DNA from 2 places in the Bradyrhizobium sp. LjRoot220 genome. Region 1 is predicted to be linked to the other one. Evidence: predicted binding sites of a transcription regulator. Region 1 holds the regulator's gene; the other holds the start of a gene.

Region 1 (11,128 bases):
CGACTATGCTCACGGCCAGTCGGACGCCATCGAAGGCATCACCCATTCGATCTGCACGCTGGAATTCGAGGATCACCGGCCGCTCTATGAATGGCTGCTCGACAAACTGCCGGTGCCGTCAAAGCCGCGGCAGTATGAAATGGCCCGGCTCAACATCACCTACACGCTGCTGTCGAAGCGGGTGCTGACGCAGCTGGTGCGCGACGGCCATGTCGCCGGCTGGGACGATCCGCGGATGCCGACCATCGCCGGCCTGAAGCGGCGCGGCGTGCCGCCGGCGGCGGTGCGCGAATTCGTCAAGCGCATCGGTGTGGCGAAAGCCAACAGCGTCGTCGACGTCGGCATGCTGGAATTCTGTATCCGCGAATTGCTCAACAAGACGGCCGAGCGCCGCATGGCGGTGCTGCGGCCGCTCAAGGTCGTGATCGAGAATTATCCGGAAGGCCAGGTCGAGGAGCTCGAGGCCGTCAACCATCCCGACAATCCTGACGCCGGCACCCGCCGCATCGCGTTCGGCCGCGAGCTCTACATCGAGCAGGACGATTTCATGGAGAACCCGCCGAAGAAGTTCTTCCGGCTGTCGCCGGGCAATGAAGTGCGACTGCGCTACGCTTATTTCATCAAGTGCACCGGCGTCATCAAGAACGACGCCGGCGAGGTGGTCGAGCTGCGCTGCACCTACGACCCCGCGACCAAGGGCGGCAACGCGCCTGATGGCCGCAAGGTCAAGGCCACCATGCACTGGCTGTCGGCGGCGCAGTCGAGGCCCGCGGAAATCCGCGTCTACAACCAGCTATTCGCCAGGCCGAGCCCCGACGCCGGCAATTTCGCTGCCGACATCAATCCACAGTCGCTGGAAGTGCTCGCGGACTCGCGCGTCGAAGTGAGCGTCGTCGAAAGCAATTCGAACGAGGTGATGCAGTTCGAACGCCAGGGCTATTTCGTGCGTGACAAGGATTCGACGCCGGACAAACCAGTGTTCAACCGCACCATCGGCCTGCGCGATACCTTTGCCAAGGAAGTCGCCAAGGGCTGAGAAGGCTGAGCCCGCTTTCACGACGATTGGACTAACCGATGGGCAGCGCGGCCGACGACATCGCATCCGGCATCATGGGCAAATGGGCCGCGGCTTTCAGCAGACTGGACGCCGACGCGCTGGCGTCGCTCTATTCGAGGCATGCGCTGTTCTTCGGATCGAACCCAAAGCTCTATCGCGGACGGGACGGCGTCACTGCTTACTTCAGGGGATTGCCGCGGTGGCGGACATCATCAGTTCAATTCAGCGACGTCGTGGCCGAGCACGCCGGCGCCGATCTGGTCAACGTCGCGGGCACCGCATCGTTCGACACGGATGAAGGCGGCGTGAAGTTGTCGGTCAAGATCACCTGGGTGATCGTGCGCGAAGACGGCGACTGGAAGATCGTCAGCCATCATGTGTCGTCGAAGACGCCGCTGATCGCGCAGTAGGCCGCGGCGCTCCATCGCTAGATGTCGTAATACAAATGGAACTCGTATGGATGAGGGCGCAGCCGGATCGGATCGATCTCTTTCTTGCGCTTGTAGTCGAGCCAGGTCTCGATCACGTCGCCGGTGAACACGTCGCCGCGGAGCAGGAAGGCGTGATCGCGCTCGAGCGCGTCAAGCGCCTGATCCAGCGATCCGGGTGTCGACTTCACGTCCTTCGCCTCGGCGGGCGGCAGGTCATAAAGGTTCTTGTCGATCGGGCTGCCCGGATCGATCCGGTTGTTGATGCCGTCGAGACCGGCCATCAGCATCGCGGCAAAGGCCAGATAGGGATTGCAGGAGGGATCCGGCGAGCGAAACTCGACGCGCTTTGCCCGCGGGTTCGGCGAATACATCGGAATCCTGCAACAGGCTGAGCGGTTGCGCTGGGAATAGACCAGGTTGATCGGAGCCTCGTAGCCCGGCACCAGGCGCCGATAGGAGTTCGTGGTGGGAGCGCAAAGCCCGCACAACGCCCAGGCGTGGGTCAACAGACCGCCAATGTAGTAGCGGCCGAGCTGGCTCAACTCGGCATAGTCGCCCTTTTCGTAGAACAGATTGGTCTCGCCCTTCCACAGGGACTGGTGAACGTGCATCCCCGAGGCGTTGTCCTCGAACAGCGGCTTCGGCATGAACGTTGCGGTCATGCCGTGCTCGCGGGCGGTGTTCTTCACCACGTATTTGTACATCATCAGATTGTCCGCCATGCGGGTGAGGGTGGTGAAACGCATGTCGATTTCGTTCTGGCCGCCGGTCGCGACTTCATGGTGATGGGCTTCGATCCGGATGCCCAGCTGTTCCATCGTCAGCACCATTTCGGTGCGGAGAGCCTGCATGCTGTCGGTCGGGGGAACGGGAAAATATCCCTCCTTGGGGCGCGGCTTGTGGCCCAGATTTGGCGTTTCCTCCTTGCCCGTGTTCCAGCTGCCTTCGCTGGAATCGATTTCGTGGAAGGCGAAATTGATGCCCTGTCCGTAGCGCACGTCGTCGAACACGAAGAACTCCGCCTCAGGGCCGAAATAGCTCGTATCGGCGAGGCCGCCGCCCTTCAGGTTGGTTTCGGCCTTCTGGGCGATGTAGCGGGCGTCGCGGCTATAGGATTGACCGGTCACGGGGTCCCGGATGTTGCAGATCAGGACCAGGGTCGATGCAGGGGAATACGGATCGAGGAAGGCCGTAGTCGGGTCCGGCACGACCAGCATGTCGCTTTCCTGGATCTCCTGGAAGCCGCGAATGGATGAACCGTCGAATCCAATGCCTTCGCTGAGAGCATCGATACTCGCTGCACCCGGCGGGACGGAAAAATGCTGCCACACCCCAGGCAAGTCGGTGAAGCGCAGATCGATCATCTGCACCTTCTCGTCTTTGATCGCCTTCACGAGATCTTCGGCTGTCGCACACTTCGGAAACATGGCTTCGCTCCTGTTATGGAGAGCCGCATCTTGGACATCGCGCTGCCGTTCAGCCGCGGCGAAGCGGCTTGCGACGGTCCAGGCCCACGTTCTGCGTTGCCGCGCCGGTAGCCTCAGCTCTGGTGGGGCCCGCGCATGATCTTCATCGCATCTTCGATATGCCGCCAGGTTCTGGCCAGTTCGACCTCGCCTTTTGCCTCGAGTTCGATGGCGTTCTGGGCGGCTTCCGCAATGGCCTTGGCACCATGTGCTTCCAGTAACTGCCGCGCATAGTCGCGGATTTCGATTTCTCGCATGGCGTCATGCTCCTCTCGTTCTGAGCGCAACCGTGAATTCCAGTCGAACTGAGAGCCGTAGACGTTGACACCTGGTCAAGCGCACCCAGTGTGCATCCTGCTGCGGCGCACTTGCAAGAGCGCTTTCCGGGCGGTGGGCTGCCGGGATTGGATGGTGGCTCCGGGGGCAATAGCAGCGGCAACACAACGCAGGCTGGACGGATACGCTTTGAGTGCCGCACCACCATATCCATGGGAGAGGGAGGTGAGCATTATGCGTATTCAACACTGGCAGGACGTTGCCAGCCTGGTGGTGGGCGCGTGGCTGGTCGTTTCGCCGTTTGCCCTGGGTATGTCCGGGGTAGCCGTCTGGCTAACCATCGCGCTCGGGTTGGGCGTCATCCTGTTTGCCGTCGAGGCCTTCATCATTCCGTCCTATCTGGAGGAATGGGGAGAGATGCTTCTGGGTCTGGCGCTCGTGGTAGCACCGTGGACGGTCGGCTACGAGCCGGGCGCAGCTACGGTGAACAGCGTGTTGTCGGGCCTACTGGTGATCCTGTTTGCTGCCTGGGAGCTGATGACGGATCGTGATTTCAGCACCTGGTGGCACGATCGCTGGCATCACGGCGCCGGCTGAGGACGAGGGAGTTAGTCGCCCCGTCGGCCCGACCACTATCGGGTAGCGGTCGGAGCGTCGGGCGTTGACTTGAGCATGATCTGGACAACAAGGCCCGCGTCAGTGCAAGGTGGCAGCGGAGGCGCGACGGCAGTTTGATCCCCAATCACGCCGGCACCTTCTGAGATTTTCGGCTCAATCGGCCCGACAACGGCGGACATTCTTTCCTCCGCATTCCGCATCTGTTCCACTATCCCGCGGATAGCCACTTCCAGTAGCTTTGTGAAAACAGGGATACTCCAAGGCGTGGGATGGCGGAGCAGGGCAGCACGCCGGGCGGCAGACGAGGCTACGCCGGAACCTGGCCGCCGCGCCAGGCGGTGGCGCCGGCGGGCGGCTATGCGCCGATCAGCGTCAGCGCCCTGCCGCCGTTCATCGAGACCTTGCGCGCATGGGCGCGCGCGGAGGCGGGGGCCGGGCGTTTGCTGCCCTGGGTGCCCGTCGCGTTCGGCACCGGCATCGCCTTTTATTTTGCTGCCGATCATGAGCCCGTGCTGGCGGTCGCGGCCGTCACCGCCATCGCGCTGTGCGCGGCGGCGTTCTTGCTGCGGCGGCACAAGGCGTTTCCGGTCGCCGTGATGATCGCCGCCGTCGCCGCCGGCTTTGCGATTGCGACCTGGAAAACCGCGCGGATCGCGCATGGCGTGCTTGCGCGGCCGATGTTCTCGGTCTCGCTGACCGGCTTTGTCGAAACCCGCGACATCCGCGAGCGCACCGACCGTTTTGTCTTGCGCGTCGTGACCATGGAGAGCGCGCGCGGCGCGACCAAGCTTGAACGCGTGCGGCTGTCGGTCAAGAAGGGCACCGCGCCCGCGGTCGGCAGCTTTGTCGAATTGAAAGCGCGGCTGTTGCCGCCGCTAACACCGTTGCGGCCGGGCAGTTACGATTTCGGCCGCGACATGTTCTTTTCCGGCATCGGCGCCTCCGGCTTCGTGATGGGCGCGATCAAGACCGCGCAGGCGCCGGATGGAGGCGGCCTGAAACTGCGCTATTCGGCGGTCATGCAGGGCATGCGGGACGCGATCGATGCGCGGATCAGGACCACGCTGGAAGGCGACAAGCGCGCGATTGCGACCGCGCTGCTGACCGGCCGGCGCGACGCGATCTCCGAGCCCGTCAACGATGCGATGTTCATCTCCGGCCTCGGCCATGTGCTGTCGATTTCCGGCTACCACATGGCTGTGGTCGCGGGCGTCGTGTTCTTTGCGGTGCGGGCGCTGCTGGCGCTGTTCCCAACGCTTACGGTTGGCTTTGCGATCAAGAAATGGGCGGCGGTGGCGGCACTCGCCGCGTCGGCATTTTATCTGCTGCTGTCGGGGGCTGAAGTGGCGACGCAGCGTTCGTTCTTCATGACGGCTGTGGTGCTGATCGCCGTGATGGTCGACCGCCGCGCCATCACGTTTCGAACGCTGGCAGTTGCCGCCCTCATTGTCTTGACCATGGCGCCGGAAGCCCTGGTGCATCCGAGCTTCCAGATGTCGTTTGCGGCGACGCTTGGGCTGGTGGCGCTGGTGCAGCTCGGCATGCCGCGCCTGTTCGCGCAGCCGGATCATTCCGCGACCGCGCAGGTGGCGCTGTGGGGCGGCCGCGAGCTCACGATGCTGCTGCTGGCCTCATTGGTGGCGGGCCTCGCCACCACGCCTTACGCGGCGTTTCATTTCCACCGGGTGACGCCCTATGGCGTGCTCGCCAATCTGGCGGCGATGCCGGTGGTCTCGGCGCTGGTGATGCCGGCGGGTCTGCTCGGGCTCGCCCTGATGCCGTTCGGCTTCGACGGCATCTGCTGGTGGGCGATGGGCGTCGGCATCGACTGGATGATTGTGGTCACGCAATGGGTCGCCGCCTTGCCGGGCGCGGTCGGCCGCGTGCCGGCGTTTGGCATCGGCCCGCTGATCGCGGCCAGTGTCGGGATCATCGTGCTCGGGTTGTTGCGGACGCCGCTGCGCTATGCTGGCGCGGCTCTGGTGTTGTTTGCCGCGGTATGGGCGGCGAGGGTGCCGCAGCCGGATATCCTCATTTCGGCCGACGGCCGCAATGTCGGTGTCCGCGGCCAGGACGGCAAACTGCATCTGATGCGCGCAGCCAGGGGAGCTTCGAGGGATAGCTTCCTTGTCAAGGAATGGCTGGCGGCGGATGCCGACGCGCGAAAGCCTGCCGATGCCTCGCTCACCGCGGGCGTCTCATGCGACGAGGGCGGCTGCGTGGCGCAGGCGGCCGGCGGCGGGTTCGTCGCATTGGCGCTCCGGCCGGAGGCGCTGGCGGACGATTGCGAACGCGCAGGCCTGCTGGTGACCGCAAGGCCGGCGCCGACGGCGTGCGGGGCCGCGGTGATCGATGCCGAGCGCCTGCGGCGGCTGGGCGCGCTGGCGCTGCGGCGAAACGGCGGTGGATTTACCATCGATGCCGTCAAGCCCAGAGGCGTCGACCGTCCGTGGTCTCCGGCGATCGCGGGCGAGGGAGAGGCGGAGACAACTATCCTCGCGCCGCGCGCAACGGGCGAGCGGCCCGTGCGGCCACGCGCCATCGACGCCACGCCGTCGGACGCCGACCTGCAGGCGGACGAGTAGTGTTGGCTCCTTGGCGCGCCGGCCGTGTCGCAACCGGCGCCGCGTTCAGCCGGTGGGAAGCCAGGCCACCGGGGCTGCGTCGGCCTGCGTCGTCGTGCGCTCGGGCGCCGGATTCGTCACCGGCAATTGCAGCACGGTGACGCGCTGACCCTCGCAAAGCTGTGTCACCAGCACATGGCTGCCGTCGGGAAACTCGATCGCGTCGTGGTGACGTTCCCTTATATGCGGATTGATGGTGTTGAACTTGCCGACGCGAAAACCGACCGTCCGCGTCCAGATCCAGCGGTTGTCGTATTTGACGTCTTGCGCGAAGGCCAGTTCGGTCCCGGGCAGCATGCAGACCGCGACTGCGGGGTCGCGCTCGCTGGCAAAGCCGCGGGTCGAGGTGCCGCGGAACGTGGTCGATATCAGGGTCTCGCCGACCTCGGCAGGACGCGTTGCCATCGCGTGCAGACTATAGTCACACATCGGATCGCTCCCTCGTAAGAGATAGAGACCCGTGCCTCCCTCGAGGCGCTGGCCTCCATCAGAGTGGACTTGGCCAAAGTCTATTCCTGTTCTGCGCGTTTGCCAATTGAAGGCCGGCGCGCCCGATCACAAACACGCTACGGCGGCTGCGAATCTTCGCCCGTCGGCGGCAGCGGCAGTTCGAAGGCGCCGAGATGGAATTGCTCCCGGCCGTCGTCGGCAATGTCGGGCAATTCGACCAGCGTGAAGGCGGCCTCCGGATATTGCTGCCAGATTGCGAGGTCGTCGGCGGTCACCGTCAGCCAGCCGAACCGGAGCATGTAGCGGCCCGGCTCGGTCACCAGTCCCGCGCGTTGCCAGGTGATTTTGGTGATCATGTTGCTGACCACGTCTCGTTTCCCCCCGGGGCTAGGGCGTTTCCAGCGAAGCTGAAGAAAACGCGTCATACCAACCAACGTCACGCCAGTTTTTGCCGTGTTCTGGGCAATTGTGGGACGAGCGCCTGCGCGCCGCACCCCCTTCGTCATGGCCGGGCATAGCCGTCTGAAGGACGGCGTCGCTTCCGCTCGCCTATGGCCGGCCATCCACGCCTTTCCTCGAGATGAACCAAAGACGTTGATGCCCGGCTCAAGGCCGGGCATGACGACTTGGGGATGAGGAATGACGCCACTGACGGCCGCGAAAGCGGGCCGCGCTCAGTACTTCCGGTACAGCCCGATCAGCTTGCCCTGAATCCGGACCCGGTTCGGCGGCAGGATGCGGACTTCATAGGAGGTGTTGGCGGGCTCGAGCGCGATCGAGGCGCCGCGGCGGCGGAAGCGTTTCAGGGTTGCTTCCTCCTCGTCGATCAGCGCCACCACGATATCGCCGGTGTCGGCGGTTTCGTTGCGCTGGATCAGCGCCATGTCGCCGTCGAGAATGCCGGCGTCGACCATGGAATCGCCGCGTACTTCGAGCGCGTAATGTTCGCCGGAGCCGAGCATGTCAGGTGGTACGCTGATGGTGTGGCTGCGGGTCTGCAGCGCCTCGATCGGCGTACCGGCGGCGATCCGGCCCATCACCGGTACGGCGACCGGGCGCTCGCCATCATCGGCAGCGGGCGCGCTGGCGGCGCGAACCTTGCCGAGCGTGCCCTCGATGACGCTGGGCGTGAAGCCGCGGCGGCCGTTGCCGTTACTGCCGGCAAGCTCGGGCAGCTTGATGACTTCGATGGCGCGCGCGCGGTTGGGCAGGCGGCGGATGAAGCCGCGCTCTTCCAGAGCGGTGATCAGGCGGTGGATGCCGGACTTGGACCTGAGGTCGAGCGCATCCTTCATCTCGTCGAAGGAGGGCGGCACGCCGGCTTCCTTGAGCCGTTCGTTGATGAAACGCAGAAGTTCATACTGTTTGCGCGTAAGCATCTCGAGCAATCCCCCGGTTGGCGCGTCGTAATTCGTGATCTTCAACTTCGTGGTCTTCAACTTCGTGGTCTTCAGTCGCGAGAGGCGTCCCTAAATTCGGAGTCCAAAACTCCCAATTAAAGACACTAGTCCTCGAAACAAATCATGAACGGACACTATATGTTCGATACATGTTCCGCAACCACTTAATTTCAGGTGAACGCGCGCCGACTTCGCCAGACGGCGCCGTTGCGCGGTGCATCATTCCGGCAAGCGCAGGAACTCGCATGGCATCCCCTTCGGCACCGCCGGCGCAAACGGCGGACGGATCAAAAGCGCCCGTGCCGCAGCGAGATTTCCCAGCAGCGAGGAATCCTGGTGGCTCACCGGCACCGCGATCAACGCGCCATCCTGGCGCCGCTCGAGCCGTGCGCGCAGATAGTCTTCGCGCTGGTCGTTGGCGGGAAGATCGCGGCCGAGCAGCGCACTCTCCCGGACGTGATGGACGGTATTTCGGCCCGACAGCGCCCGAATCAGTGGCACCAGAAACAGGAAGCCGCAGACATAGGACGAGACCGGATTGCCGGGCAGGCCGATCACCCGCATCGCGCCGAGCCGTCCGTGCATCATCGGCTTGCCCGGGCGCATCGCGATCCGCCAGAACGCCATCGCGACGCCCTCGGCCTCCAGCGAGCGCTTGACGAGGTCGTGGTCGCCGACGGAGGCGCCGCCCATCGTGATCAGGATGTCGGCGCCCGATGCGCGGGCACGGCGGATGCCGTCGGTGGTCGCATCGATCGTGTCGGCGGCAATGCCGAAATCGATGGTCTCGGCGCCCTCGGCCCGCGCCAGCGCGCGCAGCGCGTAGCCGTTGGAATAGACGATCTGGCCGGGGCCGGGATCGGAACCGGGCATCACCAGTTCGTCGCCGGTGGCCAGCACCGCCACCCTCGGGCGGCGGTGCACGGCGAGCTCCGGATAATTCATGCCGGCGGCGAGTGACAGATCGCGTTCGGTGAGGCGGCTTCCTTTGGTGAGCAGCACATCGCCTTCGCGGAAATCGGCGCCGGCGGCGCGGATATGCCGTCCCGGTTTTGCAATTTCCGTGATGGTGATGTGGTCGCCGCTGGCAGCCGTGTCTTCCTGGATGATGACGGCGTCGGCGCCCTCGGGGATCACGCCGCCGGTGAAAATCCGGACCGCTTCGCCGGCGCCGACCTTGCGCTCGAACGGGCGGCCGGCCGCGACCTCGCCGATCACCTTCAGCCGCGCGGAGAGGTCGGCGGTGTCAGCCGATCGCACCGCATAGCCGTCCATCGCCGACATCGCCTGCGGCGGCTGCGTGCGCCGTGCGGCGAGGTCGCGCGCCAGCACGCGATGCCAGGCGGTGTCGAGTGCGGCGATTTCTTCGGGCAGGGGATCTGCGCCTGCGAGGATCGCGCTGAGGGCATCGGCAACCGGCATCAGGGCCACGGGCACTTCTCCTCGATCGCGATCCAATCTGAGTTCGGCTTGGGGAGGCGATCGTTGAGCGCTTTCATAACGGAGAGCGGGGGCGGAGGCAAAACGCGCGGGCTGAACGCGTGCGTGGAGAGAGCCGCGTCGCCATCTTGTTGCTGAACGGCAACATCGCTCCGTAATCGCTCACGACATCAGGCGGATACCGTCATGGACCGCGCCAGCGATTTGTTCGCATCTGCGATTCGGTTAGGGTTCCATCAGTTGAGGTGTGGGCGCCAAGGTTTTGGCCAGCCACGGGCTGGCTTACTTGAGCCGGTTTCGCGCGAATGCGGGGCGGACGATGATAGCGACGGCAACGGTTTCGGTCTCCCTGCACGCCGGTGTGCTTCTTCCATCCGACCGCCGGGCGAGCCTGCTGGCGAGCAGCATGCTGTGCGGCGGCACCTTGCGCAGCCTCGCGGCGGTGGCCGGGATGATGACCGTGCTCGGCATCTCGCCGGCGTTCGCGCAATGCTACTCCACCGTGACGGGGCTGGCGGGAGACTGCACGGCCGTCGTTCCGGGCGGCAGCAACGCTACGGCGATCGGCTCCGGCGCCAACGCGACCGGCGTCTTCGCGACAGCGTACGGGAACGGCACGACCGCGAACGGGGGCAGCGCGACCGCGACCGGCGCCCTAAGCACTGCCACTGGGGACTTCGCGACGGCAACCGGGGTCAACAGCCAGGCGAACGGCGCACAAGCCACGGCAACCGGCGTGGGCAGTCAGGCCAACGGCGCCCTGGCCACCGCGACCGGCTCGGGCAGTGTTGCGACCGGCGTCGGCGCGACCGCGACCGGCACGGGCAGCTTTGCCAACGGCGATCAGGCTTCCGCCACGGGCGTGAGCAGCCACGCCAACGGCGCTCAAGCGACCGCGACCGGCTACGCCAGCACGGCGAACGGCGCACAAGCCACCGCGACGGGCGTGTTCAGCACCGCCGGCGGTAACTTTGCGACGGCAACGGGCGCGGGCGCCACCGCGAGCGGCAACTTCGCCACCGCGGCCGGCGGCTCCAGCACCGCGACCGGCGCTTCCGCCACCACGACCGGGGCCTTCAGTTCGGCCATTGGCGCGGGCGCTACCGCGACGGGCGCGAGCGCTTTTGCCAACGGCGACAATGCGACCGCGACCGGCCGAAGCAGCCGGGCGAACGGCGCCAGCGCGACCGCGACCGGCCAGGACAGCATCGCCAATGGCACGACCGCGAGCGCCTTCGGTCAAGGCAGCAACGCTACCGGTGCCTCCACCACCGCGATCGGCCAGGCCAGCCTCGCCAGCGCCACCGGTGCCACGGCGGTCGGCGCCAGTGCGCGGGCTACCGCGACTGGCGCGGTCGCCGTCGGC
Region 2 (11,128 bases), 120 kb from region 1:
AATCAGTATGCTTATTATAAGTATACTTGTCAAATTATCGACCGAGAGATTTTGGATGACCGACAACAACGACAAGCCAGGGCATCTGGCGCGCCGGTTCCAGCAGATCGCGGTGGCGGTTTTTCATGCTGCGGTCGAAGAAGCCGGGTTTGACCTGACGCCCGTTCAATATGCGGCGCTCACCACCGTCGCGATGCAGCCGGGCATCGATCAGGCAACGCTGGCCGGCTTGATCGCCTATGACCGCACCACCATCACAGGCGTCGTCGATCGGTTGGTCCAGAAGGGTCTGGTGGTGCGGCAGCCGAGCCGGGACAGACGCGCCCACGCTTTGGAGATCACCGACGAGGGACACAGAACCCTCGAGGGGATCGAGCCGGTGGTCGAGTCCGCGCAGCAGATCATGTTGGCCGGCCTGAGCAGGGACGAGGCCGCTACGCTGATGCAGCTGCTGCGCAAGGCTATCGCCGCCGGCAACGAATTGAGCCGCGCACCGTTCCGGGCGACTTTGGCGGATGGCGCAACGAAAAAATAGCGGCGCGTGGCGACCACGCCGGTCGCGTCGGGACTGGGATCGTAATTTAATTTAGGCCCCGTCATTCCGGGGCGCGACAAAGGCACGAGCCCGGAATCTCAGGATTCCCTGGTGCGCACTCGCGCACCTGCGGCCTGCTCGCCCGGACCATCCCGAAACGACAATCAGCCGCCGTTGCCGTTCTCGCCATTCTCGCCGTCGTCGCCGATATGCTCGACGGAGACCACGTGCTCGTCCTCGGCGGTGTCGAACACGATCACGCCTTGGGTCGAACGGCCCGCGATGCGGATGCCCTCGACCGGACAACGGATCAACTGGCCCTTGTCGGTTACCAGCATGATCTGATCGGAATCCTCGACCGGGAACGAAGCCACCAGCTTGCCGTTGCGGTTGTTGACCGACATCGCGACGATGCCTTTGCCGCCGCGCCCGGTGGTCCGGTATTCGTAGGACGAGGTCCGCTTGCCATAGCCGTTGACGGACACGGTCAACACCACCTGTTCCTGCGCCGACATCTCGGCATAGCGCTCCTGCGAGAGCTGGAGCGTGCCTGACGTCTCCTCGACCTCGGTGTCGGCAGGTTCTTCGGCGCCGGTCTCGCCCGCCACCGCACGGCGCATCTTCTGGTAGGCCGACCGTTCGTCCGAGGTGGTCTCGACGTGGCGCAGGATCGATAGCGAGATCAGCTTGTCGTTTTCGGCAAGCGCAATGCCGCGCACGCCCATCGAGGTGCGCCCCGTAAAGACGCGCACATCGGTGACGGGGAAGCGGATGCACTGGCCGCCGGCGGCGGTCAGCAGCACGTCGTCGTGCTCGGTGCAGATCTGCACGTCGACGATCGCCTCGCCCTCGTCGAGCTTCATGGCGATGATGCCGGAACGGCGGACATCGACGAAATCGGAGAGCTTGTTGCGGCGGACATTGCCGCCGGTGGTGGCGAACATCACGTCGAGATTGGCCCAGGAGGATTCATCCTCCGGCAGCGGCATGATGGTGGTGATGCGCTCGCCCTGCTCCAGCGGCAGGATGTTGATCAGCGCCTTGCCGCGCGCGTTCGGCGCCGCCACCGGCAGCCGCCAGACCTTTTCCTTGTAGACCTGGCCGCGCGAGGAGAAGAACAGCACCGGCGTATGGGTCGAGGCCACGAACAGCCGACTGACGAAGTCCTCGTCGCGGGTCTGCATGCCCGCGCGGCCCTTGCCGCCGCGGCGCTGCGCCCGGTAGGCCGAAAGCGGCACGCGCTTGACGTAGCCGGCATGCGAGACCGTGACCACCATGTCTTCGCGCTGGATCAGGTCCTCGTCCTCGACCTCGTCTTGCTGCTCCATGATGACGGTCTTGCGCGGGGTGGCGAAATCGGCCCGGACCTCGGCGAGCTCGGCCTTGACGATGGCCTGCACCCGCGTACGCGAGCGCAGAATGTCGAGATAGTCGGCGATCTCCACCGCGAGCTTGTCGAGTTCCTCGGAAATCTCCTCGCGGCCGAGCGCGGTCAGTCGCGCCAGGCGCAATTCCAGAATGGCCTTGGCCTGCTCCAGCGACAGCCGTGCGGTGCCCTCGGCCGTCATCCGATGCCTGGGGTCGTCGATCAGCGTGATCATCGCCTCGACATCCCGCGCCGCCCAGTCCCGCGACATCAGGGTGTCGCGGGCGGTGGTGGGATCGGGCGAAGTGCGGATGACACGAATGATTTCGTCGATATTGGCGACCGCAATCGCGAGGCCGACCAGGATGTGTGCGCGGTCGCGGGCCTTGTTGAGCAGGAACTTGGTGCGGCGCGTGATCACCTGCTCGCGGAACGCGATGAACAGCGTGAGCAGGTCTTTCAGACTCATCGTCTGCGGCCGACCGCCATCCAGCGCCAGCATGTTGGCGGGGAAGTTCGACTGCAGCGGCGTGAAACGGTAGAGCTGATTCAGAACAACATCCGGCACCGCTTCGCGTTTCAGCTCCACGACGACACGCAGGCCCTCGCGCGAGGATTCATCGCGCAGCTCCGAGATGCCCTCGATCTTCTTCTCGCGCACCAGTTCGGCGATGCGATCGACCATGCTGGCCTTGTTCACCTGGTAGGGAATTTCGGTGATGATGATCGCTTCGCGATCCTTGCGGATGGTGTCGAACTTGACCTTGCCGCGCATCACGATGGAGCCGCGGCCGAGGTGATAGGCCGAACGGATGCCCTGGCGGCCGAGGATGATGCCGCCGGTCGGAAAGTCCGGTCCGGGAACGATGTTGATGAGCTCGTCGATGCTGAGCGCAGGATCGTCGATCAGCGCCGTGCAGGCGTCGATGACTTCGCCGAGATTGTGCGGGGGAATATTGGTGGCCATGCCGACGGCGATGCCGCCGGCGCCGTTGACCAGCAGGTTGGGGAACTTGGCCGGCAGGACCGACGGTTCCTTCTCTGAATTGTCATAGTTACCTTGGAAATCAACCGTGTCCTTGTCGATGTCCCCCAGCACTTCCATCGCCGATTTGGTCAGACGCGCTTCGGTGTACCGGTAGGCCGCCGGGGGATCGCCGTCGACCGAGCCGAAGTTGCCCTGCCCGTCGATCAGCGGCACGCGCATGGAGAATTCCTGCGCCATCCGGACCATTGCGTCGTAAATCGACTGGTCGCCGTGCGGATGATACTTACCGATCACGTCGCCGACGACGCGCGCGGACTTGACGTACTTCTTGTCCGGGGTGTGCCCCTGCTCGTACATCGAATACAGAATGCGGCGGTGGACCGGCTTGAGGCCGTCGCGGGCATCCGGCAACGCGCGCGCCACGATCACGCTCATGGCGTAATCGAGGTAGGAGCGCTTCATCTCGTCGAGAATGGAAACGGGACGAATATCGGAAGGCGCCGGCGGCTCGCCGGGCTTGTTGTCATCGTTGTCAGACAAAGGGGAATCCGGTCAGTTCTTGGCTGGGAATCATATAGCGTATCGAAGGGCTTTTAACCACCCCAGGGCGCCCCCGGCCAGCTGTTTTTCCCTTCGTTTTTTCATGGACTTACCGGGCTCACAGCGCTCTGCTGGCAAGTCATCGCGCCAGCCATTTCCGGGATCGGAACAAGCTCGTCGGCGGGACCAAAATCAGGGGGTCAGAACCGGTGTTTTCCGCCGCGCCTAGGGGCCGAAAACCACCGCATGCATGACCCGTCCGGGGACGAAGGTAAACAGCCCCGCAACCACCAGCGCGCCGGCAAAGATCGAGATCATCGTGATCTTGTGGCCGCCGACATTGTGCCGGCGCGCGTACCACACGCCCAGCACCAGCATGATCGGCGTGAAGATCGACAGCAGATGGATCGGACTCCAGGGACCCAGCAATCTGATCTCGTGGATCCAGAATGAGGAGACCGCCACCACCGCCATCAGGCCGACCCAGATCCAGCCAAGGGTCCGGTGCGGCAGCGTTCCCTTGGGGCCTGCGAACTGCACGATGCCGAGCGCGAAGGCCGCCATCGCCGCGAAGGCATGAAGCGGGATCGGCGGGACGGCTTCCAGCAGTGGCGCGAGACTCATGGCAGCGTGCTCCCAAGGCTCCATCCCGCAGCCGCCGGTTCGATGACCATCACACGTGACGGAAAAACGCTAAATCGAGCTCTTAATGTGAAAACCCCAGCATTAGCGGCACGCCGAAGCATCGACACGCGCTACCAGACATCGGGAACATCAAAATGTTACGTAGATTAATCAAGAATAGACATGAACAAGCACAACTTGCTGGAGCCGCCGACTATTTCGGCGGCTCGCAAGTCCCCGGTCCGCTCGAACGGCGAGCAATCAGAACGGAATATCGTCGTCCATGTCGTTGTTGCGCCCGGCGCCGGCGGCAACTGGGCGGCGCGGCGCGGAAGTGGCCTGTCCGCCGGAACCAAAATCGCTGCTGCCGGAATCGTCGGAGCCAAAACCACCACCGCCGCCACCCGAGCGGCCGTCGAGCATGGTCAGGGTCGAATTAAAACCCTGCAGCACCACTTCGGTCGAGTATTTCTCGACCCCGCTCTGGTCGGTCCATTTGCGGGTCTGCAGCGCGCCCTCGATGTAAACCTTGGCGCCCTTCTTCAAATATTGCTCGGCGACCTTGCAGAGCCCTTCATTGAAAATCACCACGCGATGCCATTCGGTCTTCTCCTTGCGTTCGCCGGTGCCCTTGTCGCGCCAGGTTTCCGAGGTCGCGATGCTCAGATTGGCGATCGGCCGCCCGTCCTGTGTCCGCCGGATTTCCGGATCCTTGCCGAGGTTTCCGACCAGGATCACCTTGTTCACGCTTCCCGCCATCGTCGCTCTCCACTCAAAATCGGTACCAAAAAAGCTGCGCGACCGCCGCAACCGGCCGGCACTGGCCGCCGGATCGGCCGCCTCATCCACCCAGGGACATTGAGGACGACCCTATACGCCCGATGGCCGCCCCGACTTAGCGATCCCTCGGCAATCCCTTGGTTATCCACATTATAGCATTGCTCGCGGCATTGTTCCAGTTTTGTTCTTCGCAACCTCAGGTCATCCGCAACAGAACCGCATGACGGTGCTTGGCCGCCTCGGGAAAGCTAGGTCAACCCGCGCTGCGCGACAAAATTTGTAAACAAATCATTACCTTGAAGAGCCCTCACTTCGGCCGCGAGTGTGGCATTTCGGAGACGGTATTTCCGGTTGAATCGGCGTATTGATTTATTCAACGACGCGGCGCTCGCGTCTTGGATGACATCGCTTCGGGACCAACGGGAAGCGATCAGGGACTGGGGATTTTGAAATGAAAAAGTTTTTGCTTGGTACGGTTGCACTCGTAGCGTTCGCGGCTCCCGCCGCAGCCGCTGATCTCGCCGCGCGTCCTTACACCAAGGCGCCCCCGATGATCGCTGCAGTCTACGACTGGAGCGGTTTCTACATCGGTATCAACGGCGGCTGGGGTTCGAGCCACAAGTGCTGGGACGTCGTTCCGGTGGCGGGCCCTCTTCTTGCTGAAGGATGTCATGATGCGACCGGCGGCACGGTCGGTGGTCAGATCGGCTATCGCTGGCAGGCGGCTGCATGGGTGTTCGGCGTTGAAGCGCAGGGCAACTGGGCGGACTTTAACGGTTCGCGCGTAAGCCAGCAGTTCATCCTGGTTCCGGGCGATGCGGTTGATCATACCAACGTCCGAAGCTTTGGCCTGTTCACGGGTCAGATCGGTTACGCTTGGAATAACGCCCTGCTCTACGTGAAGGGTGGCGCTGCAGTCACCGAAGATCGGTATGACCATCGCTTCACGGGCACCAACGTGATTTTCGACTCGGCTAAGGAAACCCGCTGGGGCGGCGTCGTCGGCGTCGGCCTCGAGTACGGCTTCGCCCCGAACTGGTCGGCCGCCGTCGAATACGATCACATGTTCATGGGCGACCGCAACGTGGGCTTCGCGACGCCCGCCGGCGTGCTCTCCACGGTCGACCGCATCAGCCAGGACGTCGATCTCGTCACCGTCCGCGTCAACTATCGCTGGGGTGGCCCGGTCGTTGCCAAGTACTGAGTTCGGTACTTAGCTTCGCTGAAATCGGAATAACGAAAGGCCGGCCTCGCGCCGGCCTTTTTGTTTGCGTGCACGCTTCATCCTACAGCGGTTCCGCTGCCATCTGCTGCCATTGCAACTTCCTTGGCAGTTCCTTGACAAGCCCTTGCAAAACAAACCGTTGATGGCTTGCAGCGAGCACTGGAAATCCCGGCCCGTTCTTCCTACGTTCCAGCTTTCTGCCATCGGCGCCCGCTCCGGTCTTGTCCCGGCGATGCGCGCCCAACGTGGCGCGCCTTCACGCGCCTGGAAATGCCGATATGGATGAAGTGCTGAGGGCGAAGCGCCAAACTAACGCCGGCTCGGGAACGCGCGCGATAACAATCCGCGGCGCGCGCGAGCACAATCTGAAAAACATCGACGTCGAGATTCCCCGCGACAAGCTGGCGGTGTTCACCGGCCTGTCCGGCTCGGGAAAATCCTCGCTCGCCTTCGACACCATCTATGCCGAGGGCCAGCGCCGCTACGTCGAGTCGCTGTCCGCCTACGCGCGCCAATTCCTCGAGATGATGCAGAAGCCCGACGTCGACCAGATCGACGGCCTGTCGCCGGCGATCTCGATCGAGCAGAAGACGACGTCGAAAAACCCGCGCTCCACCGTCGGCACCGTCACCGAGATCTACGACTACATGCGCCTGTTGTGGGCGCGCGTCGGCGTGCCCTACTCGCCGGCAACCGGCCTGCCGATCGAAAGCCAGCTGGTGTCGCAGATGGTCGACCGTGTGCTGGCGCTGCCCGAGGGCACGCGGCTCTATCTGCTGGCGCCGGTCGCGCGCGGCCGCAAGGGCGAATACAAGAAAGAGCTCGCCGAATACCTCAAGAAGGGCTTTCAGCGCGTCAAGATCGACGGCAGCTTCTATGAGCTCGCGGATGCGCCCACACTCGACAAGAAATTCCCGCACGACATCGACGTCGTCGTCGACCGCATCGTGGTACGCCCCGACATCGGCCAGCGCCTCGCCGAAAGTTTTGAGACCGCCTTAAAACTCGCCGAGGGGCTGGCGGTGATCGAATACGCCGATGCGCCCGCGGGCGCCGCCGACGAGAAGAAATCCGACAAGAAAACCGCAAAAATCCACGACAAGAGCGGACCGGAACGAATTCTGTTCTCGGAAAAATTCGCCTGCCCGGTGTCCGGCTTCACCATTCCGGAGATCGAGCCCCGGCTGTTCTCGTTCAACAACCCCTATGGCGCCTGCCCGGCCTGCGGCGGCCTCGGCGTCGAGCAGCATATCGACGAGGACCTCGTCATCCCCGACAAGGAGTTGACCCTGCGCAAGGGCGCGATCGCGCCGTGGGCCAAATCGTCCTCGCCCTATTACATCCAGACGCTGACCGCGCTCGGCAAATTCTACAAGTTCACGCTCGACACCAAGTGGAAGGACCTGCCGAAGAAGACGCAGGCCGCCATCCTGCACGGCTCCGGCGACGACGAGATCAAGTTCTCCTATGAGGACGGGGTGCGCTCGTACGACACCAAAAAACCGTTCGAGGGCGTCATCACCAACCTCAACCGCCGGTTTCGCGAGACCGAGAGCGAGTGGGCGCGCGAGGAGCTGGCAAAGTATTTTTCCGACATCCCCTGCGAGGGCTGCCACGGCTACCGGCTGAAGCCGGAAGCGCTGTGCGTCAAGATCGGCGGCAAGCATATCGGCGAAATCTCGGAACTCTCGGTCAAGCGCGCCGGCGAATGGTTCGAGAGTGTGCCGAAAGCGCTCAACGCGCAGCAGAACGAGATCGCCGTGCGCGTGCTGAAGGAGATCCGCGAGCGGCTGTCCTTCCTGCTCGATGTCGGCCTCAATTACCTGACCCTGGCGCGCGCCTCCGGCACGCTATCCGGCGGCGAAAGCCAGCGCATCCGCCTCGCCTCGCAGATCGGCTCGGGTCTCACCGGCGTGCTCTATGTGCTGGATGAACCTTCAATTGGCCTGCACCAGCGCGACAATGCGCGGCTGCTGGAGACGCTGAAGCGGCTGCGCGACCTCGGCAATACCGTGATCGTGGTCGAGCATGACGAGGACGCCATTCGCCTCGCCGATTTCGTGCTCGACATCGGCCCCGGCGCCGGCATGCATGGCGGCCACATCGTGGCGCAGGGCACGCCCGCCGAGGTCATGGCCAATCCGAAGTCGTTGACCGGCAAATATCTCACCGGCGAATTGTCGGTGGCGATCCCCGAGCGCAAGCCGCCGAACCATCGCCGCACCATCAAGGTGATCAACGCCCGCGGCAACAATCTGAAAAACGTCTCGGCGGAAATTCCGCTGGGACTGTTCACCTGCGTCACCGGCGTCTCCGGCGGCGGCAAGTCGACTCTGCTGATCGACACGCTCTACAAGGCGATCGCGCGCAAACTCAACAACGCCAGCGAGGGCGCAGCACCCCACGACCGCATCGAGGGCTTGGAGCATATCGACAAAATCATCGACATCGACCAGTCGCCGATCGGCCGCACACCCCGGTCGAACCCCGCGACCTACACCGGCGCGTTCACGCCGATCCGCGAATGGTTCGCCGGCCTGCCCGAAGCCAAGGCGCGCGGCTACGAGCCCGGGCGCTTTTCGTTCAACGTCAAGGGCGGCCGCTGCGAGGCCTGCCAGGGCGACGGCGTCATCAAGATCGAAATGCACTTCCTGCCCGACGTCTACGTCACCTGCGACGCCTGCAAGGGCAAGCGCTACAACCGCGAGACGCTCGAAGTCCTGTTCAAGGGCAAGAGTATCGCCGACGTACTCGACATGACCGTGGAAGAAGCCGCCGAGTTCTTCAAGGCCGTCCCGCGCGTCCGCGAAACTTTCAAGACCCTTCACCGCGTCGGCCTCGATTACATCCATGTCGGCCAGCAGGCCACCACCCTCTCCGGCGGCGAAGCCCAGCGCGTCAAACTGGCAAAAGAGCTGTCAAAGCGCGCCACCGGCCGCACGCTCTACATCCTGGACGAACCGACCACCGGGCTTCATTTCCACGACGTCGCCAAACTCCTTGAAGTGCTGCACGAGCTGGTGTCGCAGGGAAATACGGTGGTCGTGATCGAGCACAACCTCGAAGTCATCAAGACCGCCGACTGGGTCATCGACCTCGGCCCCGAAGGCGGCGACGGCGGCGGCGAAATCGTCGCCTGGGGCCCGCCCGAGGATATCGTCAAGGCGCCGCGGAGCTACACCGGCAAGTTTCTGGCGCCGGTGCTGAAGCGGGCGGCAGGGAAGCCGCGGAAGAGTGCGGGAGCGAGTGAGGCGGCGGAGTAGAGGGATTGCATCGTGAGTGCTGATGGCTTGAAGCTACCATTGAAACAGCGCTGGGAAAGGATGCACTCCGGTAAGAATGAATGCACCTATTATGCGCTTACGCTTACAGGAGATATTGGCGGAAAAATCGACTATGGCTTGCAGTCTTCGTTTGTGGGCTGGGAAGCCAGTAAGCGAGGCTGGGAGCTTCGGGGACCACGGCTTCTCACAGCGGAATTTGCCGAGAATTGGAAATCTCTAAAGCTACCGTTTGTTTTCGTTCATTCGTACGAAGACCTCTTTGTATTTCTGATCAGTGGAGGAAACGCACTGATTGAAAAGGACGTTGCGGAGAAAAAACTCACGGACCTTTTGAAGCCAGTCGCGGTCGCACCCCACGGAATAGCGGGATTTAAGGTTCTGAAGTCGGTCGAGCCGTCAGCACTGAATCGAGCCCCGACTCCTAAGGTCAGAATGGAAGTCCTTAAGCGCGACGGCCGTCGATGCAAAATATGCGGACGACGACCGGACGACCACGTAGATTTAGAACTTCACGTTCATCATATCCGCCCCTCTGGAAATCATGGCCTTAGCGAACCAGAAAATCTCATCACACTTTGCGACACATGCCATACAGGATTGAATCCACACGAAGACTGGTCGCTGTTCAACCACCTTCCCGAGTTCGCTGATCTTCTTGATACCGATTTAAACCGTAAGAGTTTGATGGAGGGGGTTGCTCGATATCGGAAGATTTCCCTAGCAGCCTACAGCGAGAGGTCAAAAACGCCGGCTTCACAATCGAGTCCAGCCAAGAAGGCTCGCCGAAAATCAATATAGCTCGTAGGGCGGAATAGATAGCGCATGCCCCCGCTGCGTCCGCCGGTCTCACCCTCTTTGCGATCTCCGCGCCCTCTTCCGCTCAACGACGGCGATGTTGCCCCTGTAAGTCGAGCCAGAACTGTGGACCATTGCCAAGGTAACGTCCAAGGCGCATCGCGGTATCGGCCGTAATCGAACGACGGCCGTTGAGAATGTCGGTGACGCGGCCCGAGCGCACGCCGATATCGAGCGACAGACGGTTGGCACTTAGCTTGCGGGCAGCCAGTTCGCGCTTCAACAGACGTCCGGGATGTATGACAGGAGCCATGACGGTTAACCTTTGTAGTAGCGCGCAATAGCACGTTGCGGAATAGCGGTGCGTAATCCGCCGCTGGCGCGCCACGCGGACCCGTGGAGCCAACCCCGCTAACCTACTTACACCGTCCAATAGTGCGGGTGCGGGTAGGATCGCGAGCGGTCGCCCCAGTCGAAGTCATCTTCATCGAGCTCGGACGGGCCAGCGCGCAGGTCCTCCAACGTCAGCTCGACCACGAAGGCCTGACGCGCGGGATCAAACCTGAGTGCGTCCCACCGCACAGGATAGTGGTGGTGGCTGGCGAGCAGTCCGCCGGTTTTTATCACGGCATACGCGACAGTTCCGCTCACCTTGTCCAGCATCAGTCGTTCGATCGTGCCGAGTTTTGCGCCGTCTCGTTCGTAGACGCTCGCGTGCTCGACGCGGTCACTGGGCACCAGGGTATGCTGCATGGCATCCTCCCTGTTTTTCTCTGTTCTCCCGGCATTGTAGCACCAACGAGCCCGGCATGCGCGCGCGTCCGGTTGCCGCGGAGCACCATCCCAGACTAGTGCTGACTATCGCCGTAAAAACGTCCCGAACGCCCGCGGCCCGTCGCCGACCTTGATCTCACCGGTCACCTTCAGCTCGACCGCATCGATCACGCTGATCGAGTTGCTCTCCCAGTTCGCCACGATGATCTGCTTGCCG

Evidence for each region. Region 1 encodes LexA, which represses DNA repair genes until DNA is damaged. Its sites were predicted from a motif close to TGTTCNNNNTGTGTTCNG; they were not measured.
Region 2: ACSQ84_RS18660 (single-stranded DNA-binding protein) is a predicted target of LexA. The motif match lies at 5,005-5,022, and genes of this name have one in related genera.

The regions. Positions count from the first base shown of each region.
Region 1 covers NZ_CAXUPS020000004.1:182,665-193,792, reverse strand. Annotated here, with positions in the region: gene ACSQ84_RS19275 (glutamine--tRNA ligase/YqeY domain fusion protein) at 1-1,036, shown strand, start outside; gene ACSQ84_RS19270 (YybH family protein) at 1,075-1,467, shown strand; gene glnA (type I glutamate--ammonia ligase) at 1,485-2,915, opposite strand; gene ACSQ84_RS19260 (hypothetical protein) at 3,029-3,211, opposite strand; gene ACSQ84_RS19255 (SPW repeat protein) at 3,465-3,827, shown strand; gene ACSQ84_RS19250 (ComEC/Rec2 family competence protein) at 4,118-6,433, shown strand; gene ACSQ84_RS19245 (hypothetical protein) at 6,479-6,901, opposite strand; gene ACSQ84_RS19240 (hypothetical protein) at 7,039-7,278, opposite strand; gene lexA (transcriptional repressor LexA) at 7,597-8,301, opposite strand; gene ACSQ84_RS19230 (molybdopterin molybdotransferase MoeA) at 8,542-9,753, opposite strand; gene ACSQ84_RS19225 (YadA-like family protein) at 10,082-11,128, shown strand, end outside.
Region 2 covers NZ_CAXUPS020000004.1:60,824-71,951, forward strand. Annotated here, with positions in the region: gene ACSQ84_RS18645 (MarR family winged helix-turn-helix transcriptional regulator) at 56-535, shown strand; gene gyrA (DNA gyrase subunit A) at 700-3,429, opposite strand; gene ACSQ84_RS18655 (DUF2306 domain-containing protein) at 3,655-4,053, opposite strand; gene ACSQ84_RS18660 (single-stranded DNA-binding protein) at 4,315-4,812, opposite strand; gene ACSQ84_RS18665 (outer membrane protein) at 5,285-6,037, shown strand; gene uvrA (excinuclease ABC subunit UvrA) at 6,337-9,321, shown strand; gene ACSQ84_RS18675 (HNH endonuclease) at 9,334-10,140, shown strand; gene ACSQ84_RS18680 (HigA family addiction module antitoxin) at 10,223-10,450, opposite strand; gene ACSQ84_RS18685 (PRC-barrel domain-containing protein) at 10,558-10,890, opposite strand; gene ACSQ84_RS18690 (cytochrome D1 domain-containing protein) at 10,996-11,128, opposite strand, start outside.